DNA from 4 places in the Marinobacterium iners genome. Region 3 is predicted to be linked to each of the others. Evidence: predicted binding sites of a transcription regulator. Region 3 holds the regulator's gene; each other region holds the start of a gene.
The links. The regulator sigma-54, encoded in region 3, starts transcription at its own class of promoters, with help from an activator protein. The targets are predictions, from matches to a motif close to TGGCACNNNNNTTGCTNT.
Positions count from the first base shown of each region.

Region 1 (2,168 bases), 180 kb from region 3:
GGTTTCCATGGTTTTGGAAAGGTTTTGAATACTTTCTACGTTGCTCAATGTAGAGATCTGCTGCATAAAATCGCTGGTCTCTGCAGGACTAGTCGGATCTTGGTTTTGCAACTGTGCAATCAGCAGCTTCATAAACATTTGACGGTCTTCAGAAACAGAGTCAGTCGCCGTGGATTGAGACTGGTTCTTCTGATTGATCTGATCGTAGATGTTGTTACTGCCGACGCCGTTTACATTGCTCATGGCGTTATCCTCTTACTGACCTTATTGCCCCAGCGTCAGCGTACGCTGAAGCATCTGTTTGGCCGTATTCATAATATCGGCGTTGATCTGGAACGAGCGCGAGGCTGAAATCATATCCGCCATCTCTTCCACCACATTTACGTTCGGGTACCAGATATACCCGTTTTCATCGGCCATCGGGTGATTCGGTTCGTACGCCATGCGCAGGGGCGAATCGCTTTCAATGATCCCTTTAACATCAACACCTTGGCCCGGCACCAATGTCTGCAGGTGATCAGGCAGGTGTTCAGTCTGAGCTTCCTTGAGTGCAAACACCGGCTTGCGGGCGCGGTAGGTTTCCGCTTCGCTGGAACTGATGCTTTCCGCATTAGCCATGTTACTGGCGGTGGTGTTAAGCCGCACTGTTTGCGCTGTCATGGCGGAGCCCGCGATGTTGAAAACGTTACTCAACGACATGTTTATTCACCCTTGATTGCACGTGTCAGCCCCTGGAACTTGCTGTTCAGAAACTGAAAGGACGCTTGATAACGGAGCGCATTGTCTGTGTAGCGAGCCATCTCTTCCTGGGTCTCTACCGTATTGCCATCTACTGACGGCTGGTTCGGAATACGAAACATCAGGTCAGCCGCGGCATCCGGTGACAAAAACTCGGATTGATGACCGGATGCCGTTTTCTTCAACGACAGATTGGCGCCAGCGGTTTCACCTTCGAGCACGGCACTAAAATCCAGATCACGGGCCTTGTAGTTGGGCGTATCCGCATTGGCAATATTGTTGGCCAGCACCTCAGCCCGTCGCGCTCTGAGTATCAGGGCGTTTTCATGAATCCCCAGTGCTGAGTCAAAGTTGATCGCCATTGCCGCTTATCCGTTACAGGTTGCTATATCTGTAATTAAGCAAGCAACGTGCCAGTAGCGAAAAAACCCGTGATGGGTGGCTTTGGGAAAGTTCGGACAGTTTCAGGGAGGCAATATACAGCGGCAAGCGGCAAGGCTGTACCGCTACAAATAGTGCCGAGCGGCAAAGGGCGGCAAGACTGCCGCTCAGTTTTCAGATTGCCTGGTAGATAATACCGGGGCGGCAGTGGATCATTTTATACAAGTCAGACAGGCCTGAGAGAGACTCGGAAGCACCCAGCAGCAGATACCCCCCCGGGCGCAGCTGCTTGTGCATTTTGCGCAGAATTTCGAGTTTTACGTCTGACGAGAAGTAGATCAGCACATTGCGGCAAAAAATCAGATCAAACTGCCCCAGTGAACTGTAAGGCCCAAGCAGGTTGAGGCTTTGAAAGCGCACCCGGCTCTTGATGTGGGGTTTGATACCCCAGCTACCGGTGGGTGATGACTCAAAGTAGCGGTGCAGCCGCTCCTGAGACAGACCACGCCCCAACGCCAGCATTTCATATTCACCTCGTCGTGCCTGATCCAGCACTGTGGTGGAAATATCAGTCGCCAGTATTTCTTCGCCGGACGAAAAAGCCCCGGCATGACTCTGTTTGAACTCGTCAATCACCATACTGATGGAGTACGGCTCCTGCCCGGTGGAGCAGGCCGCAGACCAGATTCGCAGCTTCTGAAAGCGACTTTTCTCATGCAGCTCAGGCAGAAGCTTATTACGCAAGATTTCGTAGGGATGAATATCACGAAACCAGAGGGTTTCGTTGGTGGTCATGGCGTCGATTACCTGTTCTTTCAGGCTGTTGCCACCCGCTCTGCCAAGACGTGCCACCAGCTCACTGAGGCTTGAACAGCCTTGCTGCTGCATGATCTTGCCCAAGCGGCTTTGGACCAGGTACTGCTTGTGTTCAGCCAGCAGAATGCCGCAGCTTTTTTCAAGAAAGCTGCTGAACTCACGGAATTCCGCTGGTGTAATACTAAAGCTGCTGCTCACCCGGAGACGCTCCCCGTCAGCCTTGTTCGACCTGA
Region 1 is NZ_CP022297.1:504,156-506,323, reverse strand. Features, by position in the region: gene CFI10_RS02505 (flagellar hook capping FlgD N-terminal domain-containing protein) at 1-243, opposite strand, end outside; gene flgC (flagellar basal body rod protein FlgC) at 265-699, opposite strand; gene flgB (flagellar basal body rod protein FlgB) at 702-1,100, opposite strand; gene CFI10_RS02490 (CheR family methyltransferase) at 1,294-2,133, opposite strand; gene CFI10_RS02485 (chemotaxis protein CheV) at 2,150-2,168, opposite strand, start outside.
Region 1: flgB (flagellar basal body rod protein FlgB) is a predicted target of sigma-54. The motif match lies at 1,137-1,154, and genes of this name have one in related genera.

Region 2 (2,168 bases), 180 kb from region 3:
AATGGCAGGCTAAACAAGGTGACGTTGATAACGATATATTGGACTTCCCGGTAGTATCAGGCACCTTGGCGAATGCACCGTTTTTGGGGCTTGATACAGCAACAGGGAAGGTGGACCTGCAAGAGTTGCAGAAGGGCGATAACAGCTATATTGGTGTATATCGCACATATGCATACCTTAATGACAATGATCAGCTGAATCTAGGTAAAATACGTGATCCTGGCTCGCTGGTGGAAGATCCTGCTACGCCGACAGCACCTGGCCCGATATTGGTGAGCTTTAACACAACAACAGGGGTGTTGGAATCAGTTAACGGCGGAAATGTTTCCAACGCGGGTAAGGCACCGACAATCACTATTCTGGGTGCCGACCCTGCGAATCCTCAAGATGCCCTGTTGGACTCCGATGTAGATAATCTCAAGGGTGTACAGCTTGATCTCAGTGGCTCGTCCCAGTTTGGCTCCGAATCGATTGTGAATAAGCGTTCACAGGATGGCTATACCAAGGGCGATTTGATCGGTGTGACCTTCTCAGAAGATGGTCGAATGGTCGCCAGTTTCAGTAATGGTCAGTTGGCGGAGTTGGGTATTGTTGCCGTTGCGACCTTTGAGAACCAGGATGGCTTGCAGAATGCCGGTAATACTGAGTGGGTACAAACATTGTCTTCCGGTGATCCGGTGCTTAACCCGCCAGGTACCGGTCTGAACGGTACGCTTCGCTCTGCTGCCCTTGAGCAGTCAAACGTGGACTTGTCTGCTGAACTGGTCAAGCTCATTGAGGGGCAGCGTAACTTCCAGGCTAACTCCAAAACACTGGAAACCCTCAACACAGTGACTCAGGCTATTTTGCAGATCTAACCCTAACCAGCTGCATTATTGCATGTTATTCAGGCCGGGCTTATGCCCGGCTTTCTCGTTTATGGCACGCAGTTTGCTTGTTATAGGGTAAAGCCAGTTCAAACGGCAAGGTTTTACCGGAGCAAACAATGGATAAAGTGCTGTATGTTGCCATGACCGGCGCGCGTGAGAACATGTACGCGCAGCAGGCCCACGCCAATAACCTGGCCAATGCGACGACCACCGGCTTCAAGAGTGATTTCGAGCAGGCCCGCGCCATGCGTGTGCTGGGTGAAGGTTATGAGTCTCGCGTTTACTCCATGAGTGAGCGGCCCGGCACGGATCTTGATAGTGGCACACTGATGCAAACGGGGCGTGATCTGGATGTGGCGGTTGCCGGTGATGGCTGGCTTGCCGTTCAGGGGCCGGACGGCAACGAAGTGTACACCCGCAACGGATCACTGCAGATCAATGCCGCCAACCAGCTGGTGACAGGCAGCGGCTTGCCGGTGATCGGGGCTGGTGGTGGGCCGATTGTGATTCCGCCCGCCGAGAACATAACCATTGGTAACGATGGCACGGTCACCATCCGTCCGATCGGTGAGAATGCGGTCGAAATTGCCTTGGTGGATCAAATCAAACTGGTGCAGCCAGAACAGGGTCAGTTGTTTAAAGGGCGCGATGGTTTCATGCACACGGATAACGATGTGCCGCTGGCTGCCAATCCGAATGTACAAGTGCGTGCTGGCTATCTTGAGTCCAGCAACGTGAATGCCATCTCTGAACTGACCTCTATGATCAGTCTTCAGCGACAGTTTGAGATGCAAGTGAAAATGATGAAAACGGCTGAAGAGAACTCATCTGCAGCAGCAGAAGTGCTTTCAATGAGCTGAATCACAGGAGAATAACCGATGCACGGTGCTTTGCATGTTGCTAAAACCGGTCTGAGCGCACAGGACACTCAGCTCAAGGTGATTTCCAACAATCTGGCTAACGTCAGTACCGTTGGTTTCAAGAAAGACCGGCTGGAATTTGAGGACTTGTTGTATCAAGTTCGCCGTCAGCCCGGTGCGGCTACCGGTGAAGATTCAATGCTGCCTTCCGGCCTGCAGCTGGGCAGCGGTGTCCGCACCGTCAGTACCCAGAAGCTGTTCCATACGGGTGACATGCAGATCACTGACCAGCCTTTTGACGTGGCAATCAATGGTCGTGGTTTTTTACAAGTTGCCATGCCCAATGGTGACATCGCCTATACCCGCAATGGCGAGTTGCACCTTGATGGCGAGAACCGTCTGGTCACTTCAGAAGGCTACCTGGTTGAACCTGCAATCA
Region 2 is NZ_CP022297.1:508,133-510,300, forward strand. Features, by position in the region: gene CFI10_RS19125 (flagellar hook-basal body complex protein) at 1-857, shown strand, start outside; gene flgF (flagellar basal-body rod protein FlgF) at 986-1,729, shown strand; gene flgG (flagellar basal-body rod protein FlgG) at 1,748-2,168, shown strand, end outside.
Region 2: flgF (flagellar basal-body rod protein FlgF) is a predicted target of sigma-54. The motif match lies at 920-937, and genes of this name have one in related genera.

Region 3 (2,168 bases):
AGTTTTTCTTTGTGCTTGATGATCTGGCGGTCAAGCTTGTCCACCATGCCATCAATTGCAGCATACATGTCGTCATGCTCATGCGCTGCGAATACTTCACCTCCGGCCAGGTGGATATCGGCTTCGGCCTTCTGGCGCAGCTTCTCGACACTGAGGGTGACCTGTACATTGGTGATGTTATCGAAGTGGCGTTCCAGTCGGTCGAACTTGGTACGTACATATTCGTTCAGGGCGTCAGTCAGTTCGACGTGATGGCCAGTGATGTTGATCTGCATAGGTTTTCTCCTCGTCATAAAGCACGTTCTTCCGGCGTGCCTGTAGTCTCATTAAACCAGACGCTTGCGCTCATTAGAAGGCGGAATGTTCATCGCTTCACGATATTTTGCCACTGTGCGTCTGGCTACGTTAAATCCTTGCTCTTTCAGCAGGTCGGCTATCTTGTTATCACTGAGTGGTTTTGCGGTATTCTCCGCGCTGATCAGCTTCTTGATCAAGGCACGAATGGCGGTAGAGGAGGCAGCGCCTCCGTCTGACGTGCTCACATGGCTGGAGAAAAAATACTTCAGCTCGAAGATGCCTCGGGGCGTATGCATGTATTTCTGGGTAGTGACACGGGAAATGGTTGATTCGTGCATCTCTACGGCTTCAGCGATGTCATGCAGAACCATCGGCTTCATACCCTCTTCACCTTCCTCGAAAAAATCGATCTGGCGGGCCACGATCTCGGTGGCGACCTTGAGCAGGGTTTCGTTGCGACTCAGCAGGCTCTTCAGAAACCAGCGCGCTTCCTGTAGATGGTTTTTCAGATAGGTGTTGTCAGCGCTGTTGTCGGCCCGTCTTATAAGATCAGCATAGTCGGTATTGATACGCAGCTTGGGGGATGCCTCTGAGTTCAGGCTTACATTCCACTGCCCCTGCACCTTGCGCACCACAACATCGGGTATAACGTACTCTGACTGTTCACTGCTGATGCTGGTGCCCGGTTTTGGATTAAGCGACTGGATCAGACTGATGATCTGTTGCAGGGCCTCTTCCTTCAGGCGCATGCGGCGCATCAAGGTACGATAGTCATGATTGCCGAGCAGACCCAGGTGATCGCGTACCAGGCGTAATGCCTCTTTCAGCATCGGAGTATTTTCAGGCAGCTGGCGCAGCTGTATCTGCAGACATTCGCTCAGGTCTCGTGCACAGACACCGGGCGGGTCAAACTGTTGCAGGCGGTGCAGTACCGTTTCAATCTCTTCAGGCTCGGCATCTGCAAACAGCTGGGGTTCGCTCCGGGTGAAGTGTTCCAGAACTTCATCTACGTCCGTGCGTAGATAGCCATCCGGATCGACAGCATCGATAAGGGCCATGGCGACCATACGGTCAGGGTCACTCATGGGGGTCAGGTTGAGCTGCCACAGTAGGTGATCCTGAAGGCTGTCTTCGGCCGAATCGTTATCACCGGGTTCCCAGTCATCATCACGGGCAGGACCGGGTGTACTCTGGTGCTGGAAGGTATCATCCCAGTTGCTGTCGGTGGACAGTTCACGAGGGATTTCATCATTCCAGCGCTCTTCCAGTGCGTTTTCGTCCCAGCTGTCCTCGTCAGCGGTGTCGTTAGAGAGGCTGTCGGCAGAGGCGTCGTGACGATCATCACGGGCTTCAGTCTGGGTCTCTTCGGCGCTGTCCAGTTCCTCCTCGACTTCCAGCAGTGGGTTGCTCTCCAGGGCTTCCTGGATCTCCTGCTGCAGGTCCAGCGTTGACAGTTGCAGCAGACGTATTGCTTGTTGCAACTGGGGTGTCATCGTCAGATGCTGGCCGATCTTGAGTTGTAACGATTGCTTCATATCAGAGCTGCCAGGTGGACGGAGTGGATGTACATGATTGACGACTCAGGATCAAAGGGAAAACTGCTCGCCCAGATAGGCACGGCGAACCTGTTCGTTAGCCAGGATCTCGGCCGGTGTGCCCTGTGCGAGTATCCCCCCTTCACTTACGATATATGCTCGTTCGCAGATGTCGAGTGTCTCGCGCACGTTATGATCGGTGATCAGAATGCCAATGCCGCGAGACTGTAGGTGGCGAATGGTTTGTTTGATATCGCTGACCGAGATTGGATCAACGCCGGCAAAGGGTTCGTCCAGCAGGATAAAGTCAGGCTCGGTTGCCAAGGCCCGTGCGAT
Region 3 is NZ_CP022297.1:686,718-688,885, forward strand. Features, by position in the region: gene hpf (ribosome hibernation promoting factor) at 1-275, opposite strand, end outside; gene CFI10_RS03345 (RNA polymerase factor sigma-54) at 327-1,832, opposite strand; gene lptB (LPS export ABC transporter ATP-binding protein) at 1,884-2,168, opposite strand, start outside.

Region 4 (2,168 bases), 1.9 Mb from region 3:
CAATGCTGGCCTTCATCCCGCTGACGCTGGATCTGTTCTGGGGGCCTCTGGCCTATGTACTGATCGGTGGCGTGGCGGTGGGTACGCTGATTACCCTGCTGTTTGTACCTGCGTTGTACGCGCTCTGGTTCAAGGTCAGCAAGACCTGATACGGCTGCATGCTGCCGACATTACGCGACAGACAATTTGACCAATAGTGCGCCAGGGTTCTGGCTGCACAGTTGCTGTGACTGGTACGAGAGCACTCGCTCTTTCAGTGAGGGGTTACACGACGGGACAAAAGCCCGGCAGATGTGCTGCCGGGCTTCATGGTTGCACTGGTCTATTACGCCTTGGTCTTGCGCATTCCAAACATGCCAAACAGGCCAAGCAGGCCACTCAGAGCGAGTATGCCGAAAAGGGGCAAGGTCGGAACAGGTGTTACCTGTGCTGGTGCTGGCGGTGGCGCGGCCACATCGTTATCAAGGGCCACGCCATTGATATCACTCAAATTCTGTCCGGAATAACTGGGATCAGCGCTGACAGCCGGGTCTACCACCACGGTAAATGGCTGATCACCGTCTATGTTCGTATCATCAACTGCTGTTACATTGAACGTTGCCTCGTAGCCATTACCAGCGGTAAGGATTACCGTTGCGGGCGTCACCGTTGCTTCGGCCCCGGCGATACTTACATCAATAGAGATATCATTTGTGGGCGCGCCAGTCACTGATACGGTTACAGTCTGCGATGTTCCCTCGGTTAGATAAAATGCGCCGCCACTGGCAGGGTCCATGACAATGGTACTGATGCCTTCGCTGTTTCGATTGGTGGCGTTGATAACGCTTGAAGAGGGCACGCCCTGATTTGTGGCAGGGTGTTCAGGCGTGCCCCACCCGGGGGCGGAATCGGACGGTTTCATGTTGTCATGGAACCCGTTGCGGTGTCTGTTACCGGACTATGCTCTGCAATGGCCTGCTTGTTGCATCCGTTCTGTGTACGAATAACAGATCAGGGTCTGCATCATGTTGTTGAATACCAAACGAGGCCCTGCCAGCAACCATGTACCCTCTAGTGTGCTGGCATCCGTCACGCTGGGATTGGAAGAGTTCATTGAGGCACAGGGCGGACACAGTGCAGAAGTTCTGGCACGCTCTGGCTTGAAATCCGGCCTCTATGAGAAGCCTAATCGCCACATTCCACTGAAACATTATTGTAACTCCATGCATGAGGCTGCGCGCTCTACCCATAACGAGCATTTTGGGCTCTGGTTCGGTGAGCAGTTCGACCCTGAAGGGCTGGGGCTGTTCGGTTTTCATGCGATCACCTCGCCAGACTTGCGGGCGGCTATCCACAGCATGCAGGAGTACTTTCCGGTATTTCAGCGTAACAGTCTGCTTCAAATGACAGTCAGGAATGGCATCTGCCAGCTTGAATATCGTCTGTTGTATGGCGATATCATGGATCGGCGTCAAGATGCTGAATTGACAGTAGGCATGCTCAATAATGTACTGCGCCGTGCCATGGGAGATCAGTGGTCACCGCTCGAAGTACACTTTCAACATCCGGCGCTGGTTGATGCGGGGCAGCATCGTGAAGCGTTTCAGTGTGATATTCGGTTTCGGCAAGAGAGCAATTTGATCTTGTTCCGTGAGTCCTGTCTGAATCAGCCGATGCCTGATGCAAATGCAATGCTGAACAATGTTACGCGTGGCTCCATTCTGGAGTTGGCTGGTGTGGTGCAACAGAATCTGAGCACGGTGCAGCGCACCAAGAGTGAAATTATCGAGCTGTTGCCCAGTGGAGAGGTCAGCCTGGATCGGGTCGCCAGCCGGCTCAACCTGTCATCGCGCACGCTGCAACGTCTGCTGTCAGCGGAACAACAGTCGTTCAAGGGGGTTATCGATGAAGTGCGTGAGGAGCTGGCCATTTGTTACCTTGGCTATGAGCGCCTCAGCATTTCCGAAGTGGCCTACCGTCTGGGTTACTCTGAGGTCAGCGCGTTCACTCGTGCCTTCATCCGCTGGAAAAACATGAGTCCCAGTGACTGGCGGGTGCGGTAATTTCCCTCTTTGATATCCGGTGCCAACGAAATGGCGCCAGAAGTCAAAACTTCAGTTTCTGCGGTCAACTGCTTTTCCCACCCCCTCTGAGATACTGAAACCGTCCAACACTTACGAGGATGGTTT
Region 4 is NZ_CP022297.1:2,582,324-2,584,491, reverse strand. Features, by position in the region: gene CFI10_RS12505 (efflux RND transporter permease subunit) at 1-149, shown strand, start outside; gene CFI10_RS12500 (IPTL-CTERM sorting domain-containing protein) at 326-901, opposite strand; gene qhpR (AraC-like transcriptional regulator QhpR) at 1,005-2,042, shown strand.
Region 4: qhpR (AraC-like transcriptional regulator QhpR) is a predicted target of sigma-54. The motif match lies at 951-968, and genes of this name have one in related genera.